3 regions of the Kitasatospora sp. NPDC092039 genome follow, and region 3 is predicted to be linked to each of the others. Evidence: riboswitches for the same ligand, from Rfam matches in the RefSeq annotation. Region 3 holds a riboswitch; each other region holds the start of a gene.

The links. A riboswitch is a leader RNA that binds a small molecule or an ion and turns the genes downstream of it on or off. The one in region 3 is predicted to bind cobalamin.
Region 1: it holds a riboswitch for cobalamin, as region 3 does, so the genes downstream of both, ACIQI7_RS15230 (CoA-acylating methylmalonate-semialdehyde dehydrogenase) here and ACIQI7_RS19125 (cobalamin biosynthesis protein) in region 3, are expected to answer to the same signal.
Region 2: it holds a riboswitch for cobalamin, as region 3 does, so the genes downstream of both, metE (5-methyltetrahydropteroyltriglutamate--homocysteine S-methyltransferase) here and ACIQI7_RS19125 (cobalamin biosynthesis protein) in region 3, are expected to answer to the same signal.

What each region holds. Positions count from the first base shown of each region.
Region 1 is NZ_JBIVSD010000006.1:306,274-311,380, forward strand. It holds gene ACIQI7_RS15225 (UvrD-helicase domain-containing protein) at 1-1,291, shown strand, start outside; cobalamin riboswitch at 2,170-2,361, shown strand; gene ACIQI7_RS15230 (CoA-acylating methylmalonate-semialdehyde dehydrogenase) at 2,573-4,072, shown strand; gene ACIQI7_RS15235 (acyl-CoA dehydrogenase family protein) at 4,078-5,107, shown strand, end outside.
Region 2 is NZ_JBIVSD010000006.1:322,864-327,970, forward strand. It holds gene ACIQI7_RS15290 (ECF transporter S component) at 1-807, shown strand, start outside; cobalamin riboswitch at 992-1,231, shown strand; gene metE (5-methyltetrahydropteroyltriglutamate--homocysteine S-methyltransferase) at 1,383-3,689, shown strand; gene ACIQI7_RS15300 (adenosylcobinamide amidohydrolase) at 4,273-5,010, shown strand; gene ACIQI7_RS15305 (3-hydroxybutyryl-CoA dehydrogenase) at 5,082-5,107, opposite strand, start outside.
Region 3 is NZ_JBIVSD010000009.1:73,383-78,489, reverse strand. It holds gene ACIQI7_RS19130 (cobyric acid synthase) at 1-1,259, opposite strand, end outside; gene ACIQI7_RS19125 (cobalamin biosynthesis protein) at 1,256-2,275, opposite strand; cobalamin riboswitch at 2,383-2,516, opposite strand; gene ACIQI7_RS19120 (alpha/beta hydrolase family protein) at 2,814-3,935, shown strand; gene ACIQI7_RS19115 (hypothetical protein) at 4,600-5,107, shown strand, end outside.

The sequences.
Region 1 (5,107 bases), on a different contig from region 3:
GAAACTGAAGGAGCACCTCTTCCTTCGTGGTGTCTTCCGCTACTCGGACATGTACGCGATCGCCACCAGGCATCTGCACCAGCACCCCCGCCTGGCCTCCGGCCTGCGGTCCCGGTTCCCGTTCGTCCTGATCGACGAGATGCAGGACACCGGTGAGGAACAGCGCCGCCTGTTGGAAGCAGTGTTCACGGACGGTGCCGTTGTGCAGTGCGTAGGAGATGTCAACCAGCGCATCCTCAGTGCAGATGGTGTCGGACCTGCGGCCGGGAGCCTCCTGGACGAGGCGGCGATGGACCTGCCGGTTAGCCTGCGCTTCGGCGCGGGGCCCGCCCGGGTGGCGAGCAGGCTCGCGGTTCACCGCCCACAGGAGATCCGAGGCCACGGACCCGAAAGCGCTCTCGCCATCATCACCTTCACCGAGGACAGCATCGTCCGGGTTCTACCCGCTTTCGACGACCTCGTCCGGCGAACAGTGCCGCCCGAAGCCGTCGTCGCGCACCCGCCGAAGATCCTCGGCGCTCGCGAGAGCCCAGGAACCTCACGACTCTTCCCCCGCGCGGTCGGCTGCTACCTGCCCCAGACCGACACCGGGACGACGGTGGCGGTGAGTCGGCTGCTGCAGGCCTACCGGCATGCCAGGGCGGTCCTGCTGCGTACAGGCCAGGTCGGCCCAGCGGTCACCGTTCTGTGGGGAGCCGTCCGCGCTCTCCTCTGGGAGCTGCAGCCACCGACCACGCCCCCGACTCTCCCAGAGAATCTTCCCCCGTTCCCCCAGCTCGACCGCAGACCTGGCACACCGGGCCACCACCTGCGAGTGCTCCTGGTCAGGACGCTGTACGACGGCTGCGACACCCCTGCAGCCTGGGGGGACTTCGTGACCCGCCTCGGGAGACTGGTGGAGCAGGCCGTCGGCGCACCCGTCCCGGTGGACATGGCCACCTATACCCTCTGGCTGTCCCACACGCCGCTGCCACCGGCCTCGGAGGAATCCCCGCCCCCGATGCTCACAGCTACCGTCGCGAGCGCGAAGGGGGAGACGCACTGCGCGACCCTCGTCCTCGAGTGCGCCACCAAGCATGGGAGGAGCCACGACCTCGGCAGCCTGCTCCCCGTCATCACCGGAAAGACTCCCGTCGGCGAACTCAATGCCACGGGCCGGCACGCCGCGATGACCACCTTCGTAGCGGCCACTCGCGCCAAGCACCTCCTCGCGCTAGCCGTCCACGAGAGCCGCGCGAATCCGCACCTCGAAGCCCTGGTACGCGACGACTGGTCCGTAGTCAGCCTCTGAGCGGGCGCGCGGTTCGGCGTGAGACTGTCCAGGGGCAACAAGCAGGGCGGAGTACCACCGCGACTGATGGGCAGCCAGGTCGCAGATGTCGCCCTCTCCAGGGTTGATGGTGCATGCGGCGGCCTCCACCGGGATCATCGTGACCACCGACCGGTTCCCCATCCGCGCGCGAAGCGGAACTGTAAAGGCCTCAGACACGGACCCGCCGGCGGCGCCTGCATTCGCCGCGGCGCGGACATTCAGCCCGCTGATCGCTTACCACCGACCCGGTGCGGACGTCGGTGGATAGGGCTCGCCGAGGCCGGATGGATGTCGCCGTGAGGCGGTCAGGGTGGGGAGGGTCGTGGCCCGGCGCAAGACGGTGCCGGAGCTACTCGCGGCTACGGCATGGGCTGGGGACAGCTTCCCGAGATCCCGTGAGGCGAGCAGCGCCTCGCCGACGACGGCGCGCCGGAGACTGTCCACACCGGACGATCTGTGTGGCGGCTGAGTTCCCCGCCACGACCGGGCCGCAGTCTCTCTTCACCAGCGGGATCACCGTGCGGATCTGGGCGGGTACCGGTTGTTCGACCCTGACCTGTTCACACTGCAGTTGGTCGAGACGGTCCCAAGCGTCACCGCTTCCTCCCCGCCGCTGGAGGCCGGGTCGGTCGATAAGGTGAACGTCGGGGGTGACGACGACGGCCCCAACCGGGCCGGTCGAGGTGCCGGGGTGACTGCGGGCGCTGTGTGGCGAGCTGGAGGTGGTCGTGCACGACATCGCCTACAAGCGGCTGCTGAACATCACCTCGGTGGTCCTCCGCCCGTTGGTGTCGCACCGGGCGGATCCTCAGCTGACCCCGTTGGCGCAACGCGCGCATGGAGAGCTCTGGACTTACTAGGACGTCCAACTATATGGTCGATGGCAGGTCCGCGGTGTCAGGGAAGCCGGTGTGAGTCCGGCACGGTCCCGCCACTGTGACCGGGGAGTTCGTCCTCGCAGGACACGGCCACTGGCAGCCAGCCGGGAAGGCCTGAGGGCGTGCGGTGATCCGGGAGTCAGGATACCGGCCGCGGGTGATCCGTGTTTTCCACGAGGATGGAGACGACACGCATGACTCCGGGCTGCTCCCGTTCTGCTGCTCCTGGTTGTCCTGTGCCGACGACCCCCGGGGCCCACCTGCTCTGACGGTTCGTCCTGCCACCGCCACCGTGACGTCGCGGGGCCGCACCACCGTGCGCCCGTCCGTCGGCGGCGGCCTCCATTCCTCCTCTCCCCGACCCTGTTGAGAGAAGGAACCAATGGTCCGTGAACTGACGCACTTCGTCGCCGGGAAGCGCACGCCCGGGACGTCCGGTCGCTTCGGCGACGTGTACGACCCCAACACCGGCCGGGTGCAGGCCCGGGTGCCGCTCGCCGACCGCGCCGAGGTCGAGGCGGTGATCGCCGACGCCGCTCAGGCCCAGCCCGCGTGGGCGGCCTGGAACCCGCAGCGCCGGGCCCGCGTCCTGCTGCGCTTCCTGCAGCTGGTCGAGCAGGAGAAGGAGGAGCTGGCCCGGCTGCTGTCCGCCGAGCACGGCAAGACCGTCGCCGACGCCCACGGCGACCTCCAACGCGGCCTGGAGGTCGTGGAGTTCGCCGCCGGCATCCCGCACCTGCTGAAGGGCGAGTTCAGTGACAACGCCGGCACCGGCATCGACGTCTACTCGATGCGCCAGCCGCTCGGCGTCGTCGCGGGCATCACGCCGTTCAACTTCCCCGCGATGATCCCGCTGTGGAAGGCCGCACCCGCGCTGGCCTGCGGCAACGCCTTCGTCCTCAAGCCCTCCGAGCGCGACCCGTCGGTGCCGCTGCGGCTGGCCGAGCTGTTCCTGGAGGCCGGGCTGCCGCCGGGCGTGCTCAACGTGGTCAACGGCGGCAAGGAGGCCGTGGACACCCTGCTGGAGGACCCGCGCGTCGAGGCGCTGGGCTTCGTCGGCTCGACCCCGATCGCCCAGTACGTCTACGCGACCGCGGCTGCGCACGGCAAGCGCGCGCAGTGCTTCGGCGGCGCCAAGAACCACATGATCGTGATGCCCGACGCCGACCTCGACCAGGCCGCCGACGCGCTGATCGGCGCCGGCTACGGCTCGGCCGGCGAGCGCTGCATGGCCATCTCGGTGGCCGTCCCGGTCGGCGAGGAGACCGCGGACGCCCTGGTGGCGAAGCTGGTCGAGCGGATCGCCGCGCTGAAGGTCGGCCGCTCGGACGACCCGGCGGCGGACTTCGGCCCGCTGGTCGGCCGTGACGCCCTGGAGCGGGTCCGCGGCTACCTGGACCTCGGGGTCGAGGAGGACGCCGAACTCGTCGTCGACGGACGGGACTTCCGCCTGGAGGGGCACGAGGACGGCTACTTCCTCGGCGCCTCGCTGTTCGACCGGGTCACGCCGGACATGCGGATCTACCGGGAGGAGATCTTCGGCCCGGTACTGACCGTCGTGCGCGCCGCCGACTACGAGGAGGCGCTGCGCCTGCCCAGCGAGCACGAGTTCGGCAACGGCGTAGCGATCTACACCCGGGACGGCGACACCGCCCGCGACTTCGCCCGCCGGGTGAACACCGGCATGGTCGGCGTCAACGTGCCCATCCCGGTGCCGATCGCCTACCACACCTTCGGCGGCTGGAAGCGCTCCGGCTTCGGCGACCTCAACCAGCACGGCCCGGACTCGATCCGCTTCTACACCCGCACCCGTACCGTCACCTCGCGCTGGCCCTCCGGGGTCAAGGAGGGCGCGAGCTTCACCATGCCGACGATGGGCTGAGCATTGTGAACGCAAGTGAACTGACGGAGGAGCAGGCCTCCATCGCTGAGGCCGTCGGAGCCTTCGCCGCCGAACACCTGGCACCGAACGCCGTCGAGTGGGACCAAAGCAAGCACTTCCCGGTCGACGTGCTGCGCAAGGCCGCCGATCTGGGCCTTGCCGGTATCTATGTCCGGGAGGACGCCGGCGGCTCTGCGCTGACCCGACGCGACGGGGTAGTCGCCTTCGAGGCACTCGCCACCGGCTGTCCGTCCATCGCCGCCTACCTGTCCATCCACAACATGGTCGCCTGGATGGTCGACCGCTACGGCGACGCCGCCCAGCGGGCCGGCTGGCTGCCGGGGCTCTGCTCAGCCGAGCATCTGGGCAGCTACTGCCTTACCGAGCCCGGCGCCGGCTCCGACGCGGCCGCGATCGCCACCCGAGCGGTGCGTGACGGCGACCACTGGGTGCTGGACGGCGTCAAGCAGTTCATCTCCGGAGCGGGGGCCGCACAGATCTACCTGGTGATGGCCCGCACCGGAGGCTCCGGGGCCTCCGGGCTGTCCGCCTTCATCGTGGACCGGGACGACCCCGGCGTCTCCTTCGGACCGAACGAGACGAAGATGGGCTGGAACGCCCAGCCCACCCGGCAGGTCGTGCTGGACGGTGTCCGGCTGCCCGCCGACCGTCTGCTCGGCGACGAGGGCGGAGGCTTCCGGGTCGCCATGTCGGGACTCAACGGCGGCCGCCTCGGCATCGCCGCCTGCTCCCTCGGCGGCGCGCAGAGCGCCCTGGAACGGGCCACCGGCTACCTCGCGGACCGTGAGGCGTTCGGCACCCGGCTCCTGCACGCCCAGGCCCTGCAGTTCCGGCTCGCCGACATGGCGACCGAGTTGGAGGCGGCCCGGGCGCTGCTGTGGCGGGCGGCCAGCGCGCTGGACCGGGGCGATCCCCGGGCGCCGCAGCTGTGCGCGATGGCCAAGCGCTACGCCACCGACACCGGCTTCGAGGTCGCCAACCAGGCCCTCCAGCTCCACGGCGGCTACGGCTACC
Region 2 (5,107 bases), on a different contig from region 3:
GCCCTGGCCGCCTTCGTCGGCCTGACCGCCTTCACCTGGCCGTTCGTCGTCGCCCCAGGGAAGTTCGGCTCCTCCTACGCCCCGCCCCTGATCTTCGGCGCGCTGCTCGTCCTGGTGCTCGCCGTCGTCATCGCGGAGATCTCGGCCGGCGGCATCGACGCCAAGGCGCTCGCCATGCTCGGTGTGCTGTCCGCCGTCAACGCCGGCCTGCGCCCGCTCGGCGCCGGAACGGCCGGGGTGGAGACCGTCTTCTTCATCCTCGTCCTTGCCGGCCGCGTCTTCGGCCCCGGCTTCGGCTTCACCCTCGGCTGCACCTCGCTCTTCGCCTCCGCCCTGCTCACCGGCGGTGTCGGCCCCTGGATGCCCTACCAGATGTTCGGCTGCGCCTTCGTCGGCATGCTGGCAGGGCTCCTGCCGCGCGTCCGCCGCCGCTGGGAAGTGCCGATGCTGGCTGCCTACGGCGCGTTCTCCGGGTACCTGTTCGGCTTCCTGCTGAACCTGTCCTTCTGGCCGTTCTCGACCGACCCGAACAGCTCTATCGCCTACCTCCCGGGCTTGCCCTTCACCGAGCAGTGGCACCGCTACCTGCTCTTCGACCTCGCCACCTCGCTCGGCTGGGACACCGGCCGTGCCGTCACCACCTTCACCGCCGTGCTCGTCGTCGGGCCGTCCGTGCTCACCGTCTTCCGCCGCGCCGGCCACCGAGCCAACTTCGAACCGACGGTGCGCTTCGAGGCTGCGGACGGCTCCAACGCCCCACCCGCGCAAGAACACGCCGCATGGCCAACCCGAGCGGCGCCCTCCTGATTCCGAAGGATTCACCACCCTGGAGAAACAGCTTTGCCCTGGACGGGGCCTGCCCGAACTGCTCGCCGGCATCCGCGAGGCGCTACCTCATGCCACGGACCCTCCGTCCGGTCCTGCCGTCGACACCGTCTCAGCATCCGGACAACTTGAGTGATTCGCTGTTCAGCTCCCACCGTCCTGCCCCTAAGCTGGCCGTGCAGCTGGTTCGCCCTGTCCGCCAGGCAGGGCGTCGTAAGAGGGAACCCGGTGACGCCTTTCAACTGGCCAGTCCGGGACTGCCCCGCAGCGGTGAGCGGGAACGACCGCCGTCATACGCACTGGACCCGGGTCGGGTCCGGGAAGCGACGGCCAGTAGGTGTCCGCCCTGGAACCAGGGTGGGTGTGCCCGCGAGTCCGAAGACCTGCCACTGCCCGTGCGCGACCGTTCGCGCGCGGCAATCCGGTGACCTCGAGGGCGGGTCGGCGACCACACCAGGCGGAGCCGCACATGCGTGCGGGCAGTCGCCCGGTTCGTCACCCCTTCGCGCCTTCGTCCCGTCCCGGGATCAGGAATCAGGCTCGCGAAGGAGAGTCCCTTGACAGCGAAGTCCGCAGCCGCGGCGACCGTGTACGGCTACCCCCGTCAGGGCCGCAACAGGGAACTGAAGAAGGCGATCGAGGGGTACTGGAAGGGCGCGGTCACCGCCGGAGCACTGCTGGCCACGGCCGCCGATCTGCGCCGGGGGAACTGGCAGCAGCTCGCCGACTCCGGCATCGAGGAGGTCCCGACCGGTGACTTCTCGCTCTACGACCACGTGCTGGACACCACCGTGGCCGTCGGCGCGATCCCGGCCCGGCACCGGGACGCGGTCGAGGCCGACGCGCTGGACGGCTACTTCGCCATGGCGCGCGGCACCCAGGACGTCGCGCCGCTGGAGATGACGAAGTGGTTCGACACCAACTACCACTATTTGGTGCCCGAGTTGGGGCCGGACACCGTCTTCGCGGCGAACCCGGCCAAGGCCGTCGGCGAACTGGCCGAGGCGCTGGCGCTCGGCCACGAGGCCCGGCCGGTGCTGGTCGGGCCGGTCACCTACCTGCTGCTCGCCAAGCCGGCGCCCGGCGTGGCCGCCGACTTCCAGCCGATCACCCTGCTGGACCGGCTGCTGCCCGTCTACGCCCAGCTGCTGGCCGCCCTGAAGGCGGCCGGGGCGGAGTGGGTCCAGCTGGACGAGCCGGCCCTGGTGCAGGACCGCACCCCGGCCGAACTGAACACCGCCGCCCGCGCCTACCGCGACCTCGGCGCCCTCACCGAGCGGCCGAAGCTCCTGGTCGCGAGCTACTTCGACCGCCTCGGGGACGCCCTGCCGGCCCTGGCCAAGGCCCCGGTCGAGGGCCTGGCTCTGGACTTCACCGGCCCCGCCGCCGCCAACCTGGCCGACCTCGCCGCCGCCGGCGGCCTGCCCGGCAAGCGGCTGGTCGCCGGGGTGATCGACGGGCGCAACATCTGGATCAACGACCTGGAGAAGTCGCTCGCCACCCTGGCCACCCTGCTCGGCCTCGCCGACCGGGTCGACGTCGCGCCCTCCTGCTCGCTGCTGCACGTGCCCATCGACGCCACCACCGAGCGCGACATCGACCCGCAGATCGCCCGCTGGCTCACGTTCGCCAAACAGAAGGCCGCTGAGGCGGCCCTGCTCGCCCGCGGCCTGCGCGAGGGCACCGGCGCGATCACCGCCGAACTCGCCGCCAACCGCGCCGACCTCGCCTCCCGCGCCAACTCGCCGATCACCCACGACCCCGCCGTCCGCGCCCGGGCCGCCGCCGTCACCGCGGCCGACACCCGCCGTGCCCAGCCCTACCCCGTCCGGGCCGAGGCCCAGCGTGCCCGGCTCGGTCTGCCGCTGCTGCCCACCACCACCATCGGTTCCTTCCCGCAGACCACCGAGCTGCGTCTCGCCCGAGCCGATCTGACGGCAGGACGGATCGACGCGGCCGGCTACCGGGAGCGGATGGAAGCCGAGATCCGCGAGGTCATCGCCTACCAGGAGAAGGCCGGCCTGGACGTCCTGGTGCACGGCGAGCCCGAACGCAACGACATGGTCCAGTACTTCGCCGAACAGCTCACCGGCTACCTCGCCACCCGGCACGGCTGGGTGCAGTCCTACGGCACCCGCTACGTGCGCCCGCCGGTCCTCGCCGGGGACATCTCCCGCCCGCACCCGATGACCGTCGATTGGTTCCGCTACGCGCAGGGCCTCACCGACCGCCCGGTCAAGGGCATGCTCACCGGCCCGGTCACCATGCTCGCCTGGTCCTTCGTCCGCGACGACCAGCCGCTCGCCGACACCGCCCGCCAGGTCGCCCTCGCCCTGCGCGACGAGGTCACCGACCTGGAGGCCGCGGGCGCCGCCGTCGTCCAGGTCGACGAGCCGGCCCTACGCGAGACCCTGCCGCTGCGGGCGGCCGACCGCCCGGCCTACCTGGACTGGGCCACAGGGGCCTTCCGCCTCGCGACCTCCGGGGTCCGGGCCGACACCCAGATTCACACCCACATGTGCTACGCCGAGTTCGGCGCGATCATGACCGCGATCGAGGATCTCGACGCGGACGTCATCTCCCTGGAGGCCACCCGCTCCCACATGGAGGTGGCCGGGGAGCTCGCCGAGGCCGGCTACCCGCGCGAGGTCGGCCCCGGCGTCTGGGACATCCACTCCCCGCGCGTCCCGAGCACCGACGAAGCCGTCGCGCTGCTGCGCGCCGGCCTGGCCGCGATCCCGGCGGAGCGACTCTGGGTCAACCCCGACTGCGGCCTGAAGACCCGCAGCTGGCCGGAGACCCGCGCCTCCCTGGACAGCCTGGTCGCCGCCGCCCGCCTGCTGCGCGCGGAGTTCGCCGGCTGACAATCGGCGTGAGGTCCGGGCGGGCGCGGCACGATTGCCGCGCCCCCCGCGGCTCGTGCCCTCCCGGGACCGTCGTGGGGCGCGGGTGACGGCCGTGACCGATGGGGGTCGAACATGATCAGGAGGCCGGCACCGCGCCGGGTCCGTATCAACGGAGAGGTCCTGGTCGTCCTCCCGGACCGGGAGTACGAGAGCCTGCTGGTCACCCGGCGGTAGCTCGGAGCGACCAGTGCGCGGATGCGGGTGCTGCAGCAGGCCCTGGCCGAGGCTCTGGCCAGACTGGCGGCGTCGGAGAACAGAGCACGGCCAGATGGCGACACGGGTGACCGGAAGCGGCGGCATCGGATGGCTCTGGGACTTTCGTGATCGAGCCTGCTCCCCGGATGGCCGGTGATCCAGCATGCCAATCTGTGGAATCCGTACACGGTCGGCCTGTGGATCTGCGGATTCTGCGGACCGCTAGGATCCGCACGAGCCCGCCGGTCGGTGATCACCGGAAGCCCCAGGAGGGCCGGCGGGGCCGGATCCCCGACGTTCCGAGGTGAGGACAACGGAAAGCCACGTGCCGGTCGCCCGGCGACCCGTGGTCCTGCGACGTGCCCGGTCGGAGGACGGATCGTGCCGCCACCAGCTGGTGTGGAAGGCCGGCCCGGGCTGGCGGATGGTCAGCAGCGCGGTCCTGGGCGGCGGGATCGGCGAGCGCGGCTGGGTGCTGAACGCCCAGGTCCGGGCGGGCTACGACCGGATGGATCCCGACCGGCATCTGGCGGAACTCGCGGAGGCCGAGGGCCTGCGCGGGCCCGGCGTCGGACTGATGACCGCCGCGGAGGTCGACGAATCCACCTGGGCCGAGGACAACAGTGCCGTCGCCCTGGTGACGACCGGCATCGGTGTCCCGACCTGGGCCGCCGCCTCCCCCACCACCGTCCCGGTCCCCGCCGTCCCGGCGCCCGCCCGGTACGTTCCCGGCACGATCAACATCCTCGCGGTCGTTCCGGCGCCGCTGTCCGACGCAGGCCTGGTGAACCTGCTGGCGACCGCCACCGAGGCCAAGGTGCAGGCTCTCCTGGACGCCGGCTACGCCTGTTCGGGCACGCCGTCCGACGCGGTGTGCGTGGCGGTCCGGGCACCGGACGCGCGTGGGGAGGTCGATCCGTTCGGCGGCCCGCGGTCGCTCTGGGGCGCCCGGCTGGCCCGGGCGGTGCACCGCGCTGTCCTCGACGGAGCGGAACTCGATCGCAGCCGACGGGCGTGTGGACCTGCTGCACCTCACCAGGGTCCACGGCCGGAGTGCTGCCGCGAGAACGTCCTGCCGGACTGACAGCACAAGGCCTCGCCGCTGCACGGCCCTCCGCGACAGGGGCCGGGCAGCGGCGAGGCGCGCGCCCTTCTCTACACCGCTCGGTGCGAGTGGAACC
Region 3 (5,107 bases):
GTCGTGCCCCAGACCGCGCCCACCCGGCAGCCGTCCAGGAACGGGGTGCCGCCCTCGACCGCCACCACCCCGTGGTGGATCTCGTAGCCCTCGACCCGCTGCCCGTACGCCTCGCCGACCGGCCGCGCCAGCACCTTCTCGGCGCCGAACCGCACCCGGGTCGGCAGCAGGCCGAGCCCGTCGACGGCGCCCGCCTTCGACTCGACCTCGTCCACGATGGAGTGCGCCAGCATCTGGTAGCCGCCGCAGACCCCGAGGACCGGCAGTCCGGCCGCCGCCCGTGCCTTCAGGGCCGGTTCCAGGCCGCGCTCGCGCAGCCAGGCGAGGTCCGCGACGGTGGCCCGGGTGCCGGGCAGCACCACCAGGTCGGCGTCGGCCAGCTCCTCCGGCCTGGTCGCCCAGCGGACCAGTACGCCCGGCTCCTGCGCGAGCGCGTCCAGGTCGGTGAAGTTGGACAGCCGGGGGAAGCGCACCACGGCCACCCGCAGCACGTCCGCGCCGAGCGGTCCGGGCCCGTCCGTCCGGTCGACCACCGTGGACAGGTCCAGCGAGTCCTCGGCGTCCAGCCAGAGCCCGGGCAGCATCGGCAGGGTGCCCAGCACCGGACGTCCGGTCAGCTCGTGCAGCATCTCCAGCCCGGGCGCCAGCAGCCGGGAGTCGCCGCGGAACTTGTTGACGAACCAGCCCGCCACGTGCCGCTGGTCCTCCGCCGACAGCAGCGCCAGCGTCCCGTACATCGCGGCGAAGACCCCGCCGCGGTCGATGTCCCCGACCACCACCACCGGCAGGGCGGCGGCCGTGGCCAGGCCCATGTTGGCGATGTCGCGGTCGCGCAGGTTGATCTCGGCCGGCGAGCCCGCGCCCTCGCAGACCACCACGTCGTAGCGGCGGCGCAGGTCGGCCAGGCACTCCAGGGCGCGCTCCAGCAGGACGGGCTTGCGCTCGCGGTAGTCCAGCGCGCCCACCTCGGCCACCGGCCGGCCGAGCAGCACCACCTGGCTGCGGCCGTCCGCGCCGGGCTTGAGCAGCACCGGGTTCATCGCCGCCTCCGGCTCCACCCGGGCGGCCTGCGCCTGCATCGCCTGGGCGCGGCCGATCTCGGCGCCGTCGGCGGTGACGAAGGAGTTGAGCGACATGTTCTGCGCCTTGAACGGCGCGACCCGCACGCCCTGGCGGGCGAGCCAACGGCAGATCCCGGCCGTCACCACGCTCTTGCCCGCGTCCGAGGTCGTCCCCGCGACCAGCAGCGCGTTCGTCATGCCCGCCCCCTCCTGCTCAGCAGCGTCCGCAGCAGGACGTGCCCCGCGACCGTCGTACCCAGCGCCAGTGCGCCCACCCGCCGGGAGAGCGCGCAGGCCCGTTCGATGTCGTCCACCGTGACCGGGCGCAGCTCCGCGCCCAGCACCGGCCGGTCCTCCACCCTCCCCCAGGCTTCGCCCGGGGGGCCTCCCATGCCGTACCGCAGCGTCCCGCCCAGCCGCACGCCCACCGCGCCGGCGAACGCCGCCTCGGCCTGGCCCGCGTTCGGGCTCGGGTGAGCGGAGCCGTCGCGCCGCCAGACCCGCCAGGCGGTCCGGGGTTCGGGCGCGGCGGCCACCGTCAGCAGCGCCGTGAGCCGGGCGCCGGGCCAGCCCGCCAGGTCGTCCAGCCGGGCCGAGGCCCAGCCGAACCGGGCGTAGCGCGGCGAGCGGTGGCCCACCATGGCGTCCAGGGTGTTCACGGCGCGGAAGGCCAGCAGTCCGGGGGTGCCGGCCAGGGTGCCCCAGGCCAGCGCGTTCACCACGGCGTCGGCGGTGTTCTCGGCCACCGACTCGACCACGGCCCGGGCGATCTGCTGCCCGTCCAGCGCGCTCGGGTCCCGCCCGCACAGGTGCGGCAGCCGCTCCCGGGCGGCCGCGAGGTCGCCCGCGGCGAGCGAGCGGCCGATGGTGCGCGCCTCCCGGGTCAGCGAGGTGCCGCCGAGCACGGTCCAGGTCGCGGCCGCCGCCAGCGCGGCCCGGCCCAGCGGGCGCCGGCCCACCGTACGGTCCAGGGCGAGCGCGCCCGCCGCGACCGCGCCCACGCACAGCGCCGTGTAGCCGGCGCCGGCGGCGCGGCCGTCGCGCCACAGCCGGCGCTCCAGCCGGGTCGCGGCGCTGCCGAAGACGGCCACCGGGTGGCCCCGGCGGGGGTCGGCGAAGCGGGTGTCGGCGGCGTAGCCCGCGGCGGCGCCGAGCGCGAACGCGGCGGCGCGGGTCAGCGGGCGCGGAGCGGCGGAGGCGGTGGGCGGGGTCATCGGCCGCACGGCGGAAGGCAGCTCGGAGTCCGGCCGGGCGGGGCAGCCTGCATCGCGTGCGTGTCCTCACTCAGGGTCCGCGCCCTGGATCGACGTGACGGGGGCGAGAGTCTCCTGGCTTCCGGGTCGAACGCACTCCCGGAGCCTTCCAGCGGCCGTCGACGGCCCGCCGTGGCGATGTTCCGAGCGTGCTCCCCGGTGACAGTGGCGGGACCGCGCCGGACTTCCACCGGCTTCCTCTCCATGCCTCCGTTTGGCCCCAGGATCCCATCACGGGGCCGAACCGGGAGTCAACCGAGGTCACGGAGGGGTTGGTCACACGCCGGCCCGCTGACACCCCGTGGGATCGCCCGGCACCGGCAGGCGCCGACAGCGGCACCGGCCCGGGCGGTCGCCCTCCCGACCGTCCCCTCCTCGGGTCCGCCCGACCGCCGCCCGGGCGACCCGGACGGCCCATCCGGGTGGCCGCCCGGGCGGGGTGCCGGTGAACTGGTGCTCGAACACCGTCCGGTCCGAGAGCAACAGAGCGGGGAGCGATATGCGTTGGGGAACCGCCGCCGTCGTGGCGGCCGCCGCGGTCGGAGCCACCGCGGCCGGGGCCGCCGTGCTGGTGATCGGCCGTCGGGCCTCCGAGCGGATGGTCCGTCCGGCGCCCGCCGTCCAGGAGTCGGCGCCGGTGGTGGTCCGCGGCCTCGCCCCCGGCCGGGTCACCTTCACCCGCGGCCCCGCGAGCCTGCGCCCCGGCCGCTGGGCGGTCGAGTGGGCGGACGGCGGGCACGCGGTGGTCGAGGAGGTCCTGCACGGCGACGAACGGGGCGTCACCCGTCGGCTGGTCCGCGCCGACCGGGGCACCCTCGCCCCCGGCACCGAAGTCCGCTTCACCCCCCGGGTCCACCTCGGCGACCCCTCCGAGGCGCTCGGCCTGGCCTTCGCCGACACCGCCGCCGACGGCGAGCTCGGCGCGCTGCCCGCCTGGCGGCTCCACGGCAAGCGCGGCACCTGGGTGATCCTGGTGCACGGCCCCGAGGCCGACCGCCAGCAGACCCTCCCGGTGCTCCCCGTGCTCGACCGGCTCGGCCTGCCCGCCCTCGCCGTCACCTACCGCGGTGACCGGGGCGCCCCCGACTCCCCGGACGGGCTCAGCCACTTCGGCGAGACCGAGTGGCGCGACGTCGAGTCGGCGGTCCGGCTGGCGCTCGACAGCGGCGCGGGCAAGGTGATCCTGTACGGCTGGTCCCTCGGCGCGACCATGGTCCTGCAGACCGCGGCCCGCTCCGTCTGGTCGCACGCCGTCCGGGGCCTGATCCTCGACTCGCCGGTGCTCGACCTCCCGGCCTCCGCCCGCCGGGACGCCGCCCGGGCCGGTTTCCGGGGCGTCGCCGCCGAGCTGGGCGCCCTCGCCGCCGAGGGTCGCACCGGCGTCGACCTCGCGGACTTCGCCCGCCTCGCCGAAGGCGCCGACCTACGGGTGCCCACCCTCGTCCTGCACAGCCCGGAGGACCGGGTCGCCTCCTTCGGCACCGTCGAGAAGCTGGCCGCGGCCCGCCGCGACGTGGTCAGCCTCCAGCCGTTCCCCGGCGCCGATCACGCCACCCTCTGGAACACCGCCCCGGACCGCTACACGGAACTCCTCCGCCGCTGGCTCACGCCGTTGCTGTAGCCCGGGAGCCCCCCCTCGCGCGCGCGGCGTTTTCGGCCGGGTCACGACGGTTTTCCCGCCGCGCTTCCCCCCGGTCCACGAATGGCGCTTTCTCCCGTTCCGCCCGCCGTGCACGAGAAGTCGGTCCGGCCGACTTCTCGTGCCGTGCGCTCCCCCGCCGCGCCCGCCGTCCGTCCGGAACCGGGCTGGACACCCCCGCCGGGCCCGGGCGGCGCGGATCCCCCGTGCGAAAACCACCCCGCCGTCGGGGGTGACAATGGGCTCCGACTCGTTACCCCCCACCCGTACGCACGGTGACCGGTCGAGCATTCCCGGCAACCGGGGGGTGATGAGTGGCATGGCCAGGTCACACGTTTCCGGCCAGGCGGTATGCCGTTGTTGCCCGATCTTGCGGAGGTGCCGCCACCGGTCGCCCGGTCGTACGGACAACCGGATGTGACAGAAGGCCGGTGCAAGGGGAAGACTGCTCGACGTGACGTCTCGGAACCCGCGCGACCGTGATGCCCCGCTCCCGCCGACGATCGGTACCGGTGCGACGGTGACCCGTCTCCCCGGAACGGCCCAACGGCCCGCCGGTGGCAGGCCGGGCGGGGCGGGTGTCCCCCGTAACGGAGTACCCCGGCGACGAGGGCCCGCTCCGGCTCCCGGGCGCGGCAGGGTTCCCGTGCCGGAGGGCTTCCCGGCACCCGCCGAGCTGGCGCCGCTGGCCCGCCGGATGCTGGTGGACGCCGTCCGGGTCGCCCGCTGGGCCGGCGAGCTGGCCGAGGTCGACAAGCGCGGGGAGCTGCTCCCGGAGGACGCCCGCGCGGCGGGCCGGGCGCTGGCCATGACGGTCGGCGCGGCCACCAAGGCCTGGGGACGGGCGCTGCTGGTGGGCCTGGTGGAGCCCCGCGACGGCGGAGCCGGCCCCGGCTGGCGCCTGCACGCCTGGGAGCACGACGACGAGGCCGTGGTGCGCGGCTGGTCGGCGCTGTTCGACGCCTGGACCCTGCTCGCCCCGGTGCCGCCCGCCGCGCTGCGCGGCGTGTTCGCCGTCCTGGCCGGCCAGGCCGTGGACCAGGCCCCGCAGCTGCTCTCCTTCCTCCACCTGGTGGACGGCCCGGTCGCCGAGAGCGAGCTGCTGGAGCTGCTGCGCCGCGGCCTGGACGAGCGCCGGGTCGGTACGGGCCTCG